2 linked regions of the Candidatus Scalindua japonica genome follow. The protein of the gene in region 1 binds, or shares a complex with, the protein of each later gene. Links are inferred from orthologs where the notes say so. Each region holds a gene or a part of one and is shown in the gene's direction. Other genes may lie near its edges. The genes, in order: pabB and SCALIN_RS17455.

What was found.
Region 2: the proteins of pabB (region 1) and SCALIN_RS17455 are in contact, whole or in part, in a solved structure (PDB 8RP0), measured with the Escherichia coli proteins. The link is inferred for Candidatus Scalindua japonica from one-to-one orthologs.

Annotation. Positions count from the first base shown.
Region 1 is NZ_BAOS01000014.1:32,019-39,180, forward strand. What follows is about bases 2,638-5,468. They hold pabB (aminodeoxychorismate synthase component I), read left to right. Parts: upstream 2,638-3,238; coding sequence 3,239-4,699; downstream 4,700-5,468. Other genes in these bases: SCALIN_RS08940 (DHH family phosphoesterase), read left to right, coding at 2,638-2,645; SCALIN_RS08945 (FxsA family protein), read right to left, coding at 2,667-3,095; pabC (aminodeoxychorismate lyase), read left to right, coding at 4,854-5,468. Also shown: SCALIN_RS08935 (RNA ligase), read right to left, coding at 1-798; more of SCALIN_RS08940, read left to right, coding at 1,182-2,637; more of pabC, read left to right, coding at 5,469-5,669; SCALIN_RS08960 (hypothetical protein), read left to right, coding at 5,770-6,162; guaA (glutamine-hydrolyzing GMP synthase), read right to left, coding at 6,187-7,162. UniProt on the Escherichia coli protein: Part of a heterodimeric complex that catalyzes the two-step biosynthesis of 4-amino-4-deoxychorismate (ADC), a precursor of p-aminobenzoate (PABA) and tetrahydrofolate.
Region 2 is NZ_BAOS01000029.1:133,362-140,441, reverse strand. Bases 1-2,749 are described here. They hold SCALIN_RS17455 (anthranilate synthase component II), read left to right. Parts: upstream 1-967; coding sequence 968-1,531; downstream 1,532-2,749. Other genes in these bases: proB (glutamate 5-kinase), read right to left, coding at 1,557-2,687; nusA (transcription termination factor NusA), read right to left, coding at 1-495. In the rest of the region: SCALIN_RS17445 (hypothetical protein), read left to right, coding at 2,801-3,001; Asp-tRNA(Asn)/Glu-tRNA(Gln) amidotransferase subunit GatB, read right to left, coding at 3,012-4,454; Asp-tRNA(Asn)/Glu-tRNA(Gln) amidotransferase subunit GatA, read right to left, coding at 4,467-5,930; Asp-tRNA(Asn)/Glu-tRNA(Gln) amidotransferase subunit GatC, read right to left, coding at 6,094-6,381; rpmB (50S ribosomal protein L28), read right to left, coding at 6,424-6,654; SCALIN_RS17420 (Fur family transcriptional regulator), read right to left, coding at 6,682-7,080. UniProt on the Escherichia coli protein: Part of a heterodimeric complex that catalyzes the two-step biosynthesis of 4-amino-4-deoxychorismate (ADC), a precursor of p-aminobenzoate (PABA) and tetrahydrofolate.

The DNA of each region.
Region 1 (7,162 bases):
TAACATTCTATGCGTAAAAAATTCTGCCTGGTACTCTATCATTAGTGGAGAAGTTATCTTCATATCCCTCAAACACGATCCAACGGTAACATATTTCACGGTTTTTCCAGATGGATCTATTGGTTTAAAGACAAGGCCCTCACAACCTTTTTCGTTCAAACCCTGAATGTGTCTCTTTAAATCTATTATGTCAGAAGGTGCATAACTGCCAAATCTGGTAACTGTTGGTATTCCATATCTATCGAAAAACTCATATCTCTTTTCGATAGGCATTTGATGCTCACTATTCATCTCTTTAATGTCAAATGCAAAAAAACTAACATCCTCGGTCACATAAGGAGGTGATTCTCCATTGTATGGATTTTCCGGCCCTGCTATTTCACCACATACAATCAGTTCAGGGTTTTTTGTAAAAAAACTTTCATAGTTAAAAAAATCTCCCAATCTATCGGTACTGAAAGGACAGACATAACTACCTCTGGTGAAAGCAAATACCTTGCCCTGGACCTTAGCAATTCTAACATTATAGCCGTCCACCTTTTCCTCTACGTAAAAAGAATTTCCAAAAGCCAGTTTGATACCATTTTCCAAATGCATAATTCTTGCTATACGCGGAAAGTCATAGATTATTCCCGAATAAGTTACCACCGTACCCTTTCTTAACTGTCCGGTTCTTTTCACTACCCTGTAGTAAGTAATTCCGTCAAACTCATCGGGTATTATACTGTGATCCTCTAAAGACTCATTCCATAAGTCTTCTGTCATATTTACCTTTGAAACAATTTGCGGAATTCTCATAATTTAAAATCATTTTTGAAAAAATATTTTTGTTATTATACTGCTCTTATTATATTATTAAACTTGTAACCTTCAACTTTTTTAATATTGACAGTATTGCCAATCAAAAGTATAATTCTAAAAAATTCTTAATATATTGCATTTCTTAAAAAAACACATACGTAAAAGTATTTTACATATAGAGCAAGTCATATTATCCCAGTCTCCATATATATTAAATAAATTAGCATAATAGCTAGTTTGTTTTGTCATATTTCAAAATAACTGTAAAAGAATAGAATGAGATTACCATACTACACATGGAAATAATGTCTGGTATGGCATAATATATGCGGTTACAATTTACATTGGCATATTAAGTTTTTCGTAGTCGGAGATATTTTATGTACATTATTTTTGGTTGTGGTGTAACAGGAAGTGCAGTTGTCGACTCATTACACAAGTCCGGAAAAAAGTTGTTAATTGTTGATAAGGACGAGAATGCCTTGGCTCCGTGGAGGGAACAACAGGTTAATGTAGCTGTATCAGACATGGAATCCTTTGATGTGGACTCACCGATCTACAAAAACTCTAATATATTTGCAATCCTCACGGGTGATACCGATGGCAACCTGTCAATGGTAAAAAGGATAAAGGAGAAGACGCCTGATAATTTTATCATTGTAAAAGCGTCTAATAAGGAAGAAGCAGAAGCACTGGAATCAAATGGCGCTGATGAAATATTGCATACAGGTAATGTTCTGGCTAAAACGGTATTATCTACTTTCGATACTTTCGAAATGGACCATTCCGCTTTTACATTAGTTAACACGATAAAGGAATTGAACGGTAAAGAGATGGCAATCTTCCTGCAGGACAATCCGGACCCTGATGCAATAGCATCGGGACTTACCCTTAAATACATATGCAAGTACTGTGACGTCGAAAGCACACTCTATTATGGAGGAAATATCAGTCACCAGAAGAACAAGGCATTGATTAATTTGTTAAATATGGATTTAATAAGCATAAAGACGAAAGAAGCCGTTATGGAGGTAGTACGGTCTGCAGGCAAAATAGCACTGATAGAAGCATCAATTCCCTCAAGAAACAATGTCTTACCTGAAGATGTTACGCCCAATTTAATATTTGATCATCACCAGGTAGATATTAGTGCAGTTAAGGGAGATTTTGTTGATATCCAAACTAACATAGGCGCAACCTCCACAATTATGACTAAATACATTCGGCAACTAAACCTTAAACCCGATACATCGCTTGCTACGGCTTTATTATATGGAATTCGCACGGACACAAAAGAGTTTACCAGAAATACTTCTCCAGATGATCTGAACGCAGCATCATATCTATCACCATTGGTAGATAACCATATTATGAGCCTGTTAGAACACCCCCCTATGAGCCTGGAAACACTGGATATCATCGGCAGAGCTATTAGAAATAAAGAAATCAGGGGTTCATACCTTGCATCATTTGTAGAATTTATTAATGACCGGGATGCTTTGCCACAGGCAGCAGAAATGATGCTGCAGTTAGAGGGTGTATACACTGTTCTTGTTTTCGGGATAAATGATGATAAGGTTCAGTTATCAGCAAGAAGCAGGGATTCAAGAGTAAACCTGGGACTGATTCTGCAAAGCGCATTTGGCGAATTAAATTCAGGTGGTCACGCGACAATGGCAGCCGGAGCAATCAATCTTGGAATCCTTGGTGATGCGAACGACAGAACATCTCTTTTAAAAGTAACTTCTGATGCGGTCAAAAAAAGATTTTTTTCCTCAGTTGGAACCGAGTTTGAAGCGGAAACAATGCCAACAGATGAAGAATCTCAGGTGAACTTAGTCTGATCGAAAATAGCAAAACTCAAATCACAAACTATCTTCTTCACTCCAATTTGTCGACTGGCGGTTCGAATAGTATTGAAATTGACCGGACTTAAACTTCCGTCTCAAAATATTCTTTAACCGTTTTTTCAACCAACTTCTAAAAAGCGGGACCATTAAGACAAAACCAGATACATCTGTTATCATTCCAGGTGTGATTAACAGTGCACCGGCAATGAGAATAAAAAAACCGTCGATAAGGCTATCTGTCGGAATTATACCATTTTGCAAGTCTGCTCTTATTTGTCTTTGAACACTTAAACCCTGACTTCTGGCGAGCAAACCCCCTATTATACCGGTTATAAGCACTATAATTATCGTCTGGAAAGATCCCAGATATCTTCCGACCTGTATTAAAAGATACAGTTCTATTAAGGGTATAACCGTAAATAGTAAAATAAGTCTGAATAGCATATTATTTTATATATACATACATAATTACTGAATAAATTCGAAAAAAGCTTGACTTAAAGTTTTTATATCACATAACATAGCAGCATACAATAATTCAGCAAAACTCAGTCTCACTTTGTAAAACAATCTTTTTTAGAAATATTATGACAAACTTTGTAAACAAAACCGGGAAAAAACTGATAATCAGGGAGTTAGACCCAGCTACTGACTTGTTGAAAATATTTCGCCAGACCCAGGGTAACTCTAAAAACTTTTTTCTTGATAGCGCTGACAACAATGAAAAGACCGGAAGGTACTCATTTATAGGCTATGATCCATTTCTTACCGTCATGTCAAAAGGCTGTAATATATTAACACAAAACGGCCATAGTATTACCAGAAAAACCGGAAATCCATTTGATGAACTGAGGCGTCTGTTAAGCAGCTTTCATATGGAGAACAGTTTTGAGTTTGTCCCGTTTACGTGTGGCGCTGTCGGATACTTTGCCTACGATCTGTGCCATTTCATTGAAAAGCTACCTGATACTACCATTGATGATATTGAATTTCCGGAAATGTGTTTCAGCTTTTATGACACAATTATAGGTGTTGATCATCTTGAGAACCGATATTTTTTACTATCTGTAAATATTAATCAGAATTCCCAAAAAAGTACAGCGAAAAGAATTGACCATGTGTTAAGAATGATTCGTAATGGATTGAACTTACCTTATGAAGAAGAGTCGCGAATTAAAGGAAACAAGATAAAACGAAAAATAATAAGTAACTACTCTAAAGAAAACTATTTAAAGGCTGTAGACCGTGCAAAGCAATATATCAGTGCGGGAGACATTTATCAGGTTAATCTTTCACAGCGTTTTCAAACACAGATTGAGACATCACCCTATGACATATATAAAAGATTAAGAGAAATAAACCCCGCATCATTTTCATCTTATTTGAAATTTGACAATAAATACATAGTCAGTTCATCTCCGGAAAGATTTCTATCTCTGAAAAACACACCGATTGGTACTGGTAAACAGAGTGATAAAATAGAGCGAATTATTCAGACAAGGCCAATCAAAGGTACCCGGCCCAGAGGCAAAGAAGAAGATATTAACAAAAGAATGAAAGAAGAATTACTCTCAAGCAAGAAAGACGATGCGGAATTAGCGATGATTGTAGACCTTGAACGAAACGATCTTGGACGGGTGTGTAATTATAATTCAGTAAAAGTAACAGAGAAAAAAATACTGGAGACACATCCTACGTTGTATCACCTTGTCGCAACAGTGGAAGGAAATCTGCACTCACGGTATGATACCATAGACTTACTAAAGGCTACATTTCCGGGAGGTTCAATAACCGGTGCGCCGAAGGTAAGGGCCATGCAGATTATTGATGAATTAGAACCAACCAAACGAAGTGTATACACCGGTGCAATAGGATATCTGAGTTTTAATGGAAATATTGATCTAAACATTGCTATAAGAACATTTTTAGTAAAAGACGATCATATCTTTTTTCAAGTTGGAGGTGGGATAGTCGCAGATTCCAACCCGGAAGACGAGTATCAGGAAACACTTCATAAAGCCCGGGCATTAATAGAGACGCTTGAGTAGTGCTTTTGGAATGCGGTGACCGTGTCACTGTTTTAATATGCATCATCACACCCGCCCGGCCAAGTCCTTCGGACGGGGATGATGCGCTCCATATTGAAACGCACTTTCCATATTCAATATTATGACAAATTTCATATTTTTAAATGGCAAAGTAATGCCGGACACAGTGGGAAATATTTCATCTGGAGACAGGGGGTTTCTCTATGGTGACGGCATTTATGAAACACTTCGTTCGTATAATGCGAAGCCTTTTAAGCTTTCTGAGCATCTGGAACGTATGCGACACTCTGCAAAGCAGCTCAGGATTTCTTTCGACTATACTAATGCAGAAATAGGCGAGTGGATAAATAAACTGATAGAGAAGAACTGTGGCCAGGATGCCTACATCAGAATTACACTTTCAAGGGGCACAGGAGGAGGCAGGCTTCAAATGGCTGATAATATTGATTCAACTTGTCTGGTCCAGGTCAAACCATTTACACCGTATGAAAAAAAGCTTTACGACGAAGGAATGTCTCTGATTATTTCAAATTGTCGAAGAAGTACTTCAAACCCGATTTACTGTTATAAATCAACGAATCTATTGACAAGTATTTTGCTGAAAGAAGAAGCAAACAATAAATTTGCCCATGAGGCGATTATACTTAATACAGACGGACATGTTGCCGAATGTGTGGTAAGCAACATTTTTTTGGTACACGGTGGGAGTGTTGTTACCCCTTCACTTGACACAAATATCCTTCCGGGAATAACAAGGAGGACAGTGCTTGATATTTGTAATGACAACGATATCTCAGTCAGCGAAAACCGTTTTACAATAGAAACATTAGTCAAATCGGATGAAATATTCATTACCAATTCTCTGATGGAAATAATGCCGGTTTCAAGGATTGAAAATTATAAAATAGGAGAAACAATACCAGGAAAGATTACGAGACTGCTTATGAATGCTTACAAACGCTTGATTTAAATTTATACATCAACGTTTTATATCAACAGCCACCTTTGAGCAATACTTACAATTGAGGTTGCAGAAAGTAAATTATTTTATTAAATCCTTGAGATTCAACATGGCGAAACTAATTGACGAATTTAGAGAAATTATTGGCGATCAACATTTTTTATCACTCCTCGCATTCTTAAAGGACATTGGTCCTGACGCACGTACGCATAGAATATGTGTAGTAATTGCATCAATATTGAGATTTGCGGTCAAGCAATTACCAGCCCATTGCGAAGATGGGTCTCTTTCTCAAGCATTGCTCATGCTTGATGAACAACCACATCTTGCCAAGGAACAATCTGATGAGTTTGAAATGGTTTTTGGGTTGATAGACGGCCTGTGTTGTGAAGCAGGCATATTGAACGGACGGGAATCCGCACAAGGCGAGAATTACAGCATATCAGAAAATGCAATCTTAGAGTATGCCGCATGGTACAACATGCCATGGGAAGATTACTAATCCAACCAATCGAAACAGATTGATTTACTCCCATTCAATGGTACTTGGAGGTTTTGAACTGATGTCGTAAACGACACGGTTAACACCTCTGACCTCATTAATGATACGACTCGAAATACGGGCCAGTACTTCGTATGGTATCTTTACCCAATCTGCTGTCATAAAGTCGGTTGATTCAACCGCCCTGAGTGCAATAACATTCTCATAGCTTCTCTCATCTCCCATAACACCAACAGTACTCACCGGTAAGAATACAGCAAAAGCCTGGGCAATTTTTCCATACAGACCCGCCGATTTTATCTCCTGTATCATTATTTCATCCGCAAATCTGAGAGTTTGTAATCTATCTTCTGTAATATCCCCTATTATCCTTATGGCAAGGCCCGGACCGGGAAAGGGATGTCTCCATATAATATCATCCGGCAGCCCCAACTCAGAACCCATTTTTCTAACTTCATCTTTAAAAAGCTCCTTTAGGGGTTCGACAAGTTCGAAACCCAACTCCGAAGGCAACGCCCCCACATTATGATGGCTTTTAATAGTAACAGTAGGCCCTCCATGCGCAGAAACACTTTCTATAATATCCGGGTAGAGAGTGCCCTGTGCCAGGTATTTGATATCAGCAATTTTATTTGCTTCATCCTTAAATACATCAATAAATTCATGACCGATAATTTTCCGTTTCTGCTCCGGGTCGGTTACCCCTGACAATTTCTCTAAAAACCTCTCCCTCGCATTCACAAAATGTAAATCTACCTTGAAATTCTCTTTAAAGGTTTTAATCACACTTTCTGATTCGTTCATTCTCAGCAATCCGTTGTCTACAAAAACACATGAAAGATTACTGCCTATCGCATTATAAATAAGGGCTGCGGCAACGGCAGAATCAACGCCACCTGATAAACCACATATAACTTTTTCTTTCCCCACCTGCTTTTGTACTTTCTCTACAGCACTCTTTATATAGGAACTCATCTCCCAGTCTCCGGAACAGCCGCAG
Region 2 (7,080 bases), on another replicon or contig:
AAGCAGAATTTTCACTCTATGTCCAGCCTTTTTTACATCAGCAACTATACACCTTACTCTCTCAGCCGAACGATGAAATTCATTACTAATTTGTTCTGACTTTGGAAGATATCCTTCTGTCTTACCAAGATTGATAATTATTGTCGGTCCTTCAAACCGTTGTACGATGCCACTAACTATTGTGCCCTTTCTCTCAACAAATTCATTGTAAATAACATCTCTTTCAGCTTCTTTGATCTTCTGAATTATCACCTGTTTGGCAGTTTGGGCAGTAATTCTTCCCAAATCTGAGAGATCAATTTCATGCTCTCCCTGCCTGGCCACAATCTCTCCTGTATCCCTATCGATCTTAATTGAAACCGTCTCGTTGGTTTTTAGATGTTTTCTGGTAGCAGATTCTAAAGCGGATTCAATACCCTGAAAGACAATGTCTTTGTCAATGTCTTTGTCTTTGTGTAATAATTCCACCAATCTTAACAAGCTCTCTTTGTCCATTTATATCCCTAATAATGGTTTCAAAAAAAAAAGTGGGCAAACTCCCACTTTTTCTGTAACAGTCTAAACAACTCCGATTATTGAAATCCCTCTGCGGTCACTTCATTGCAAGTATTATCATTGAATTCCCATCAATCCCGTTGACATAAGCCTAGACAACCGAATACGCTAATTATAGCCTAAGCCTTATCACCCTTTTTAAACTTTTCTAAGATATTAAGAACAAACCGCTTCCAACTTTATTACAACAATAACAGATGATAACAAAAAATGCTTTTTTGTCAAGCCCATTTTTGTTTTTTAGTTTCTCTAAGTAGTTTCTACAAGGCCATTTATTAAGATAAGTATTTGACAAAGAAAAATAATCTGCTAGACTTAGTTTTGCCTTATAACAATATAAAAATCTCCTGAAGATTTACAGAAAATTACTTAGTTTCTGTATTATCAACACCAAAATCAATAAAATCTCAAATTGGTATTATTAATAGACAACTATGATTCTTTTACTTACAATCTCGTACAGCAGATAGGCGCCTTTGGTATAGCCATAGAAGTCGCCCGGAATGACAAGATTACCATTGCAGAGATTGAAAAAAAGAACCCAAGCCATATAATTATTTCACCTGGGCCATGTACCCCAAAAGAAGGCGGCATATCAAACTCTGTTATTAAGAATTTTGCAGGAAAAGTCCCAATACTAGGTGTTTGTCTGGGGCACCAATGTATTGCATATACATTCGGAGCAAAAATAATACGGGCAAGAAGGATAATGCATGGCAAAACATCCATGATACACCATGATAATAAGGCAATCTTCAATGGCCTATCCAACCCCTTTGAAGCCACCCGTTATCATTCCCTAATAGTAAACAAAGAAACGCTACCGAACTCCTTTGAAATAACTGCATTTGCCGATGAAGATGAAATTATGGGCATAAGACACAAAGAGATCCCTTTAGAAGGGGTGCAGTTCCACCCGGAATCCTTCCTGACGGTACAAGGACCTAAGCTGATTAAGAACTTTTTAGACTACTAACCACCGGAAATGTCAGGCTTATTTTTTATAACATAACGATGTTGTCGCGGTGTATTATTTCATCATATGGTTTATTGCCCAACGTTTTCCTTATCAAAGAAGTGCGAAGCCCTTTAACCTTACGAACCTCATCATCTGAATAATTCATTAAACCTCTGGCAATTTCTTTATTTTCACTAATATCCACTATTGATACAACATCGCCCTTAATAAATTTTCCATCAATCCTTACGACCCCTGACGGCAGGAGGCTTTTACCTCTCTTTTTTAAAGCCCTTAATGCACCTTCATCTATATAAATTTTTCCTTTTGGCCTTACGGTAAACCCGATCCATCGTTTGCGACTTGTAATCTTTTTCTTAAACGGAACAAATAATGTACCCACGTTATCATAGTTCATTATTTTTGACAAAATATCTGATTGCCTCCCATTCGCTATTACGACTGCCTCCCCTGAACCTGTAGCAATATTAGCAGCCTCAAGCTTACTCTCCATACCACCAACCCCTTCTTTCGTCTTTTGCTTGAATGCCAGCTTCTTAATATCGTCTGATATTGAATCCACAACAGACAAAATATGACTACTTTTACCGGAAACAGGAGGGGCAGTGTATAACCCATCTATAGAAGACAGAAGTATAAGCAAATCAGCTCGTAATAAATTCGTAACCAGTGCGGAGAGAATATCATTATCACCAAATGTTATTTCTTCCACTGATATAGTATCATTTTCATTAATTATTGGAATAGCTTTAAAATTTAATAATGAGTGCAGTGTATTACATGCGTTTAAATATCTCTGACGATCTTCAAAATCCTGCCTTGTAAGAAGCAGTTGTGCAGCATGAAACCCATGTTTTTTAAAACATTCGTTATAAACCTCCATTAGTTTTCCCTGCCCTATTGCGGCAGCAGCCTGAAGTTCAGGAAGAATATTTGGTCTTTTCTGACGGCCTAAAGCGCTGATACCAGCCCCAATTGAACCCGAGCTGACAACAACCACACTAAAACCTCTAGAACGAAGTTTAATAACCTGATTCGATAATTCCATAATTTGATTCTTATCCAGGAATCCACCCTCATCTGTAAGCACACGAGTCCCAATTTTTATCACAATTTTACTGACATTAGATAATATTTTTTCTCGAATACTCATAACTGTATATTAACTTGATTTCCAAATTCTATGCAAGAAAAGCACTTGACTTCTCTAGCTTTTTTGGTATCATCCCGAAGTATTTTAAACCAACCAATATTAAGGAGAAAGAGATGGCAAAGAAAGCAAAAAAAAAGGAAAGAGATGTTCTTGTTGTTGCTAGTAAAGTCAGAGAATATGTAAAAAGTAACGATTGTAATACGTCTGGAGAATTCATTAGCGAGTTGAGTAATTCAGTCTACGATTTAATTGATAAAGCGGTTAATAGAGCACAAGGAAATAACAGAAAAACTATTCAAGCAAAAGATGTATAGGATAGCAGGTTTACTCTGGGCTGGCAGATAATCTCTGCTTAAATAACTTCGTTAATATTTTTGGATTTGCTTTGCCTTTGGTAATTTTCATTGTTTGCCCGATTAAAAAAGCTAAAGCATTTTTCTTGCCCTGTCCATAATCTTCTGCGGCTTGTCGATTCTCTTCTATAACTTTAATAACAATCTCGTCAAGTTCACTGGTATCATCCATACGCACTAAATCTTTTTCCTTAACTATGGCCGAAGCACTCTTCCCTGTATTTATCATTTCGGCAAAGACATCTTTAGCAATAGAATTTCCAATTGTTGGCTTGATTTTAACTAACTCAACCAGCATTTCCGGAGATATAACAAAATCCTGTATATTTATTTTTTGTTCATTTAACACGCGAAGTATGTCATTGATAATCCAATTACTTAACTCTTTTTCGAAATCTTGAGATATTTTTACACACTCCTCAAAATAATCAGCAAGAAGCTTATCTTCTGTAAGAATACCCGCATCATAGTCAGAAACTGATAGCTCATTCACAAACCTCAGGCGTCTATTGACAGGAAGTTCCGGTATTGCTGCCTTCGTCTCATCAATCCATTTCTGTTCAACTTGGAAAGGAACCAAATCAGGCTCTGGGAAATATCTATAGTCATGAGATTCTTCCTTTGAACGCATCCGCCTGCTTACTAAATCAACATCATCCCACAACCTTGTCTCCATTAACACATCTTCACCTTTATCCAACAATTCACCTTGTCTGGATATTTCGTATGTAATCACCTTTGATACAGCCTTCATAGAATTAAGGTTTTTAATTTCTACCCTATTACCAAAAACACCTGAACCATGCTCCCTTAATGATATACTCGCTTCAAATCTTAAAGAACCTTCCTCCATCTTACAATCCGAAACACCTATATAAAGCAATGTATTCCTGAGTGTCTGCATATAACTTTCTACCTCTTCTACACTTCTCATGTCTGGTTGAGTTACTATTTCTAATAATGGCACACCTGCCCTGTTGAAGTCGACCAAACTATAATTTGCGCCGGATGTTTCCGGATGAACAAGTTTTCCCGCCTCCTCTTCTAAATGCACGTTGTGTATATTTATTTTTTTTTCTTTTCCTGCTACGACTATATCTACATAACCATTATTACCAATATTAAAGTAGTTTTGTGAAGTTTGATAGTTTTTAGGCAAGTCAGGATAATAATAACTTTTTCTGTCAAAATTGGTAAATTTATTTATCTCACAAGACAACGCTACAGCCACCTTTAACGAATATTCAAAAGCTTTTTTGTTCATTACCGGCAAAACACCTGGCAATCCCAAACAGACTGGGCACGTCTGGGTATTTGGTTCTGAGCCAAACTTAGTACTACAGCCACAAAAAAGCTTAGACTCAGTGTCCAATTCTGCATGTGTTTCCAATCCTATTACCACTTCGTATTTCATAAACTAAGCCTGTCACTTTATTTCAGGTTTCTTCAAATGAAAACCTGTTTCATTCTCGAATAATTTTGCAATCTGTAATATTTTTTTCTCTTCAAAATATTTCCCCATAATCTGCATACCAATGGGCAAACCTGTTGTTGTGAATCCACAAGGAATAGAAACACCTGGTATTCCTACCAGGTTGGCAGGAATTGTATAAATATCTGACAAATACATCTCAAGCGGATCAGTAATCTTCTCTCCTATCTTAAAAGCCGGTGATGGGCAAGTAGGAGAAATGATACAATCTACTTTATCAAAAGCATCTTCGAAATCGCTCTTTATCAGGGTTCTTACTTTTGAAGCCTTCAAATAGTACGCATCATAAAAACCGGCACTTAATACGTAATTACCTAATAAAATCCTCCTTTTTACCTCACTGCCAAAACCTTCTGCGCGCACCCTGCTGTACATATCAATAATATTGTCTTCACTTAACTGGCTTCTATACCCGTACCGAACGCCATCATACCTTGCCAAGTTTGAGCTGGCTTCCGCAGTTGCTATAATATAGTATGCGGCAACAGCATATCCACAATGAGGAAGAGACAAATCAACTATTTCTGCTCCTTTTTTTTTATAAATATCTAACGCATTAGTTACCGCGTTTCCAACCTCCGGATTAAGTCCTGCACCAAAAAACTCCCTTGGCACCCCTATCTTCAACTTACTATTTATGCAATTGATATCAGCCAGATACTCAGGTACATCCATTTTCGAAGATGTCGAGTCGCATCCATCATGACCAGAAACAACCTGTAAAAGCAATGCAGCATCATATACGTCTTTCGAAATAGTGCCGATCTGATCTAATGAAGATGCAAATGCAACCAACCCGTATCGAGAAACCCTGCCATATGTTGGTTTAAAACCAACGTTCCCACAAAATGCGGATGGCTGCCTGATTGAACCACCAGTGTCTGATCCCAAAGCCATAAATGCCATATCTGACGTTACTGCTGCAGCAGATCCACCACCAGAACCACCAGGTATATAATCAGTATTCCATGGGTTTCGTGTAACATGAAAAGCAGAATTTTCATTTGAAGAGCCCATTGCAAATTCATCCAGATTAGTCTTGCCGATAATTACCGCATCCTCTTCCTTTATTTTTTTAATTACAAAGGCGTCATAAGGCGGAACAAAGTTTTCTAACATCCTGGACGCGCAGGTTGTCTTAATCCCTGATGTACATATATTATCTTTTATTGCAACAGGAATACCCGCAAGCAGCCCAATTTTGTCACCGTTATTAAGTTTCTTATCAATCTCTTTTGCCTTTAATAAAGCACCCTCCTTATCTAAGTAGAGATAAGCTTTAACCGAAGGATCTTTAAGACAAATCCATTCAAAGAGTTCTTCAACTACCTCTTGCGAGGTAATTTCTCGATTAATTATTTTTTCTTTTATGTTGTTTGCGCTTAAATTATGTAATATCAAAAATAACTCCAAAAAAAAATCCTTATGGTTTCTAATAAATAAATATTATTATATTTATTCATATTGATAAATTACAGTTTAATTCAAGAACGATGGATATAAAAAGAATTATCAACTAATAAGCTTAATATCAGAATTATACGCTTGAATGACTAAATCTTTATTCTATGACCTTTGGCACCTTAAAAAAGCCATTGGTACTTGAAGGGGAAAGTTTTATTATCTCTTGGTGTGCGAAAGAAGGTGTTTGCTTGTCCTCTCGAAAAACATTTGTTATGGATGTTGCATATGCCATTGGCTGTATACCATCTGTATCTAATTCGTTCAATTTTTCAATATAGTCTAAGATATCTATTAACTGCTCCCGGAAAACACCTTTCTCTTCATCTCTAAGCCTGATTCGGGAAAGATCAGCAATTTTTTCAATCTGTTTTATATCTATGTCCATTGTAATGTAACAAAGAAAATGAAATTTACCATTTACAATCGTTTATACAACCTTAACAACCTTACCGGCATTCATGCATCTAGTGCATATTTTTATCTTCTTGATACTACCATTAATATTTGCCCTCATAGTTTGTATATTAGCCTTAAATTTTCTCTTTGTTTTACCCGTTATCTTAAGCCCAACACCACCTTTTTTTTTGGGCAAACCTCTTCGCTCCAGTTTGAACCCGACAGACGTTCCTTTTCCACATATTTCACAGATACGTGCCATAACTGTTACCCTCTCATCAAAAATTAATTATTTCTTCTCACAATCTTCACAATATCCCATAATTTGAAATTTATGAGATTCGGCTTTAAAATTATTCTCAATACATATTTGTTCTTGAAATTCTTCTATTCTTTCATCAGTAAATTCAATTATTTTACCACATCCTATACATACAAGATGTTCATGATGCTCATGGCCATAAACATGCTCGTAATGTGCATGTTTTTCACCAAAAATTACTTCTCTAAGCAAACCACTGCTAACTAATAGCGCAAGGGTTCTATAAATAGTTGCTTTTGAAACCCTTTTGTTGTTTTTTCTCATATCTATCAACAACTCTTCAGCTTCAAAATGCCCGTGGCATTCAAAGACGTGGTTTAATATTGCTTGTCTCTCAGGAGTAAACTTTAAACCTTGTCCTTGTAC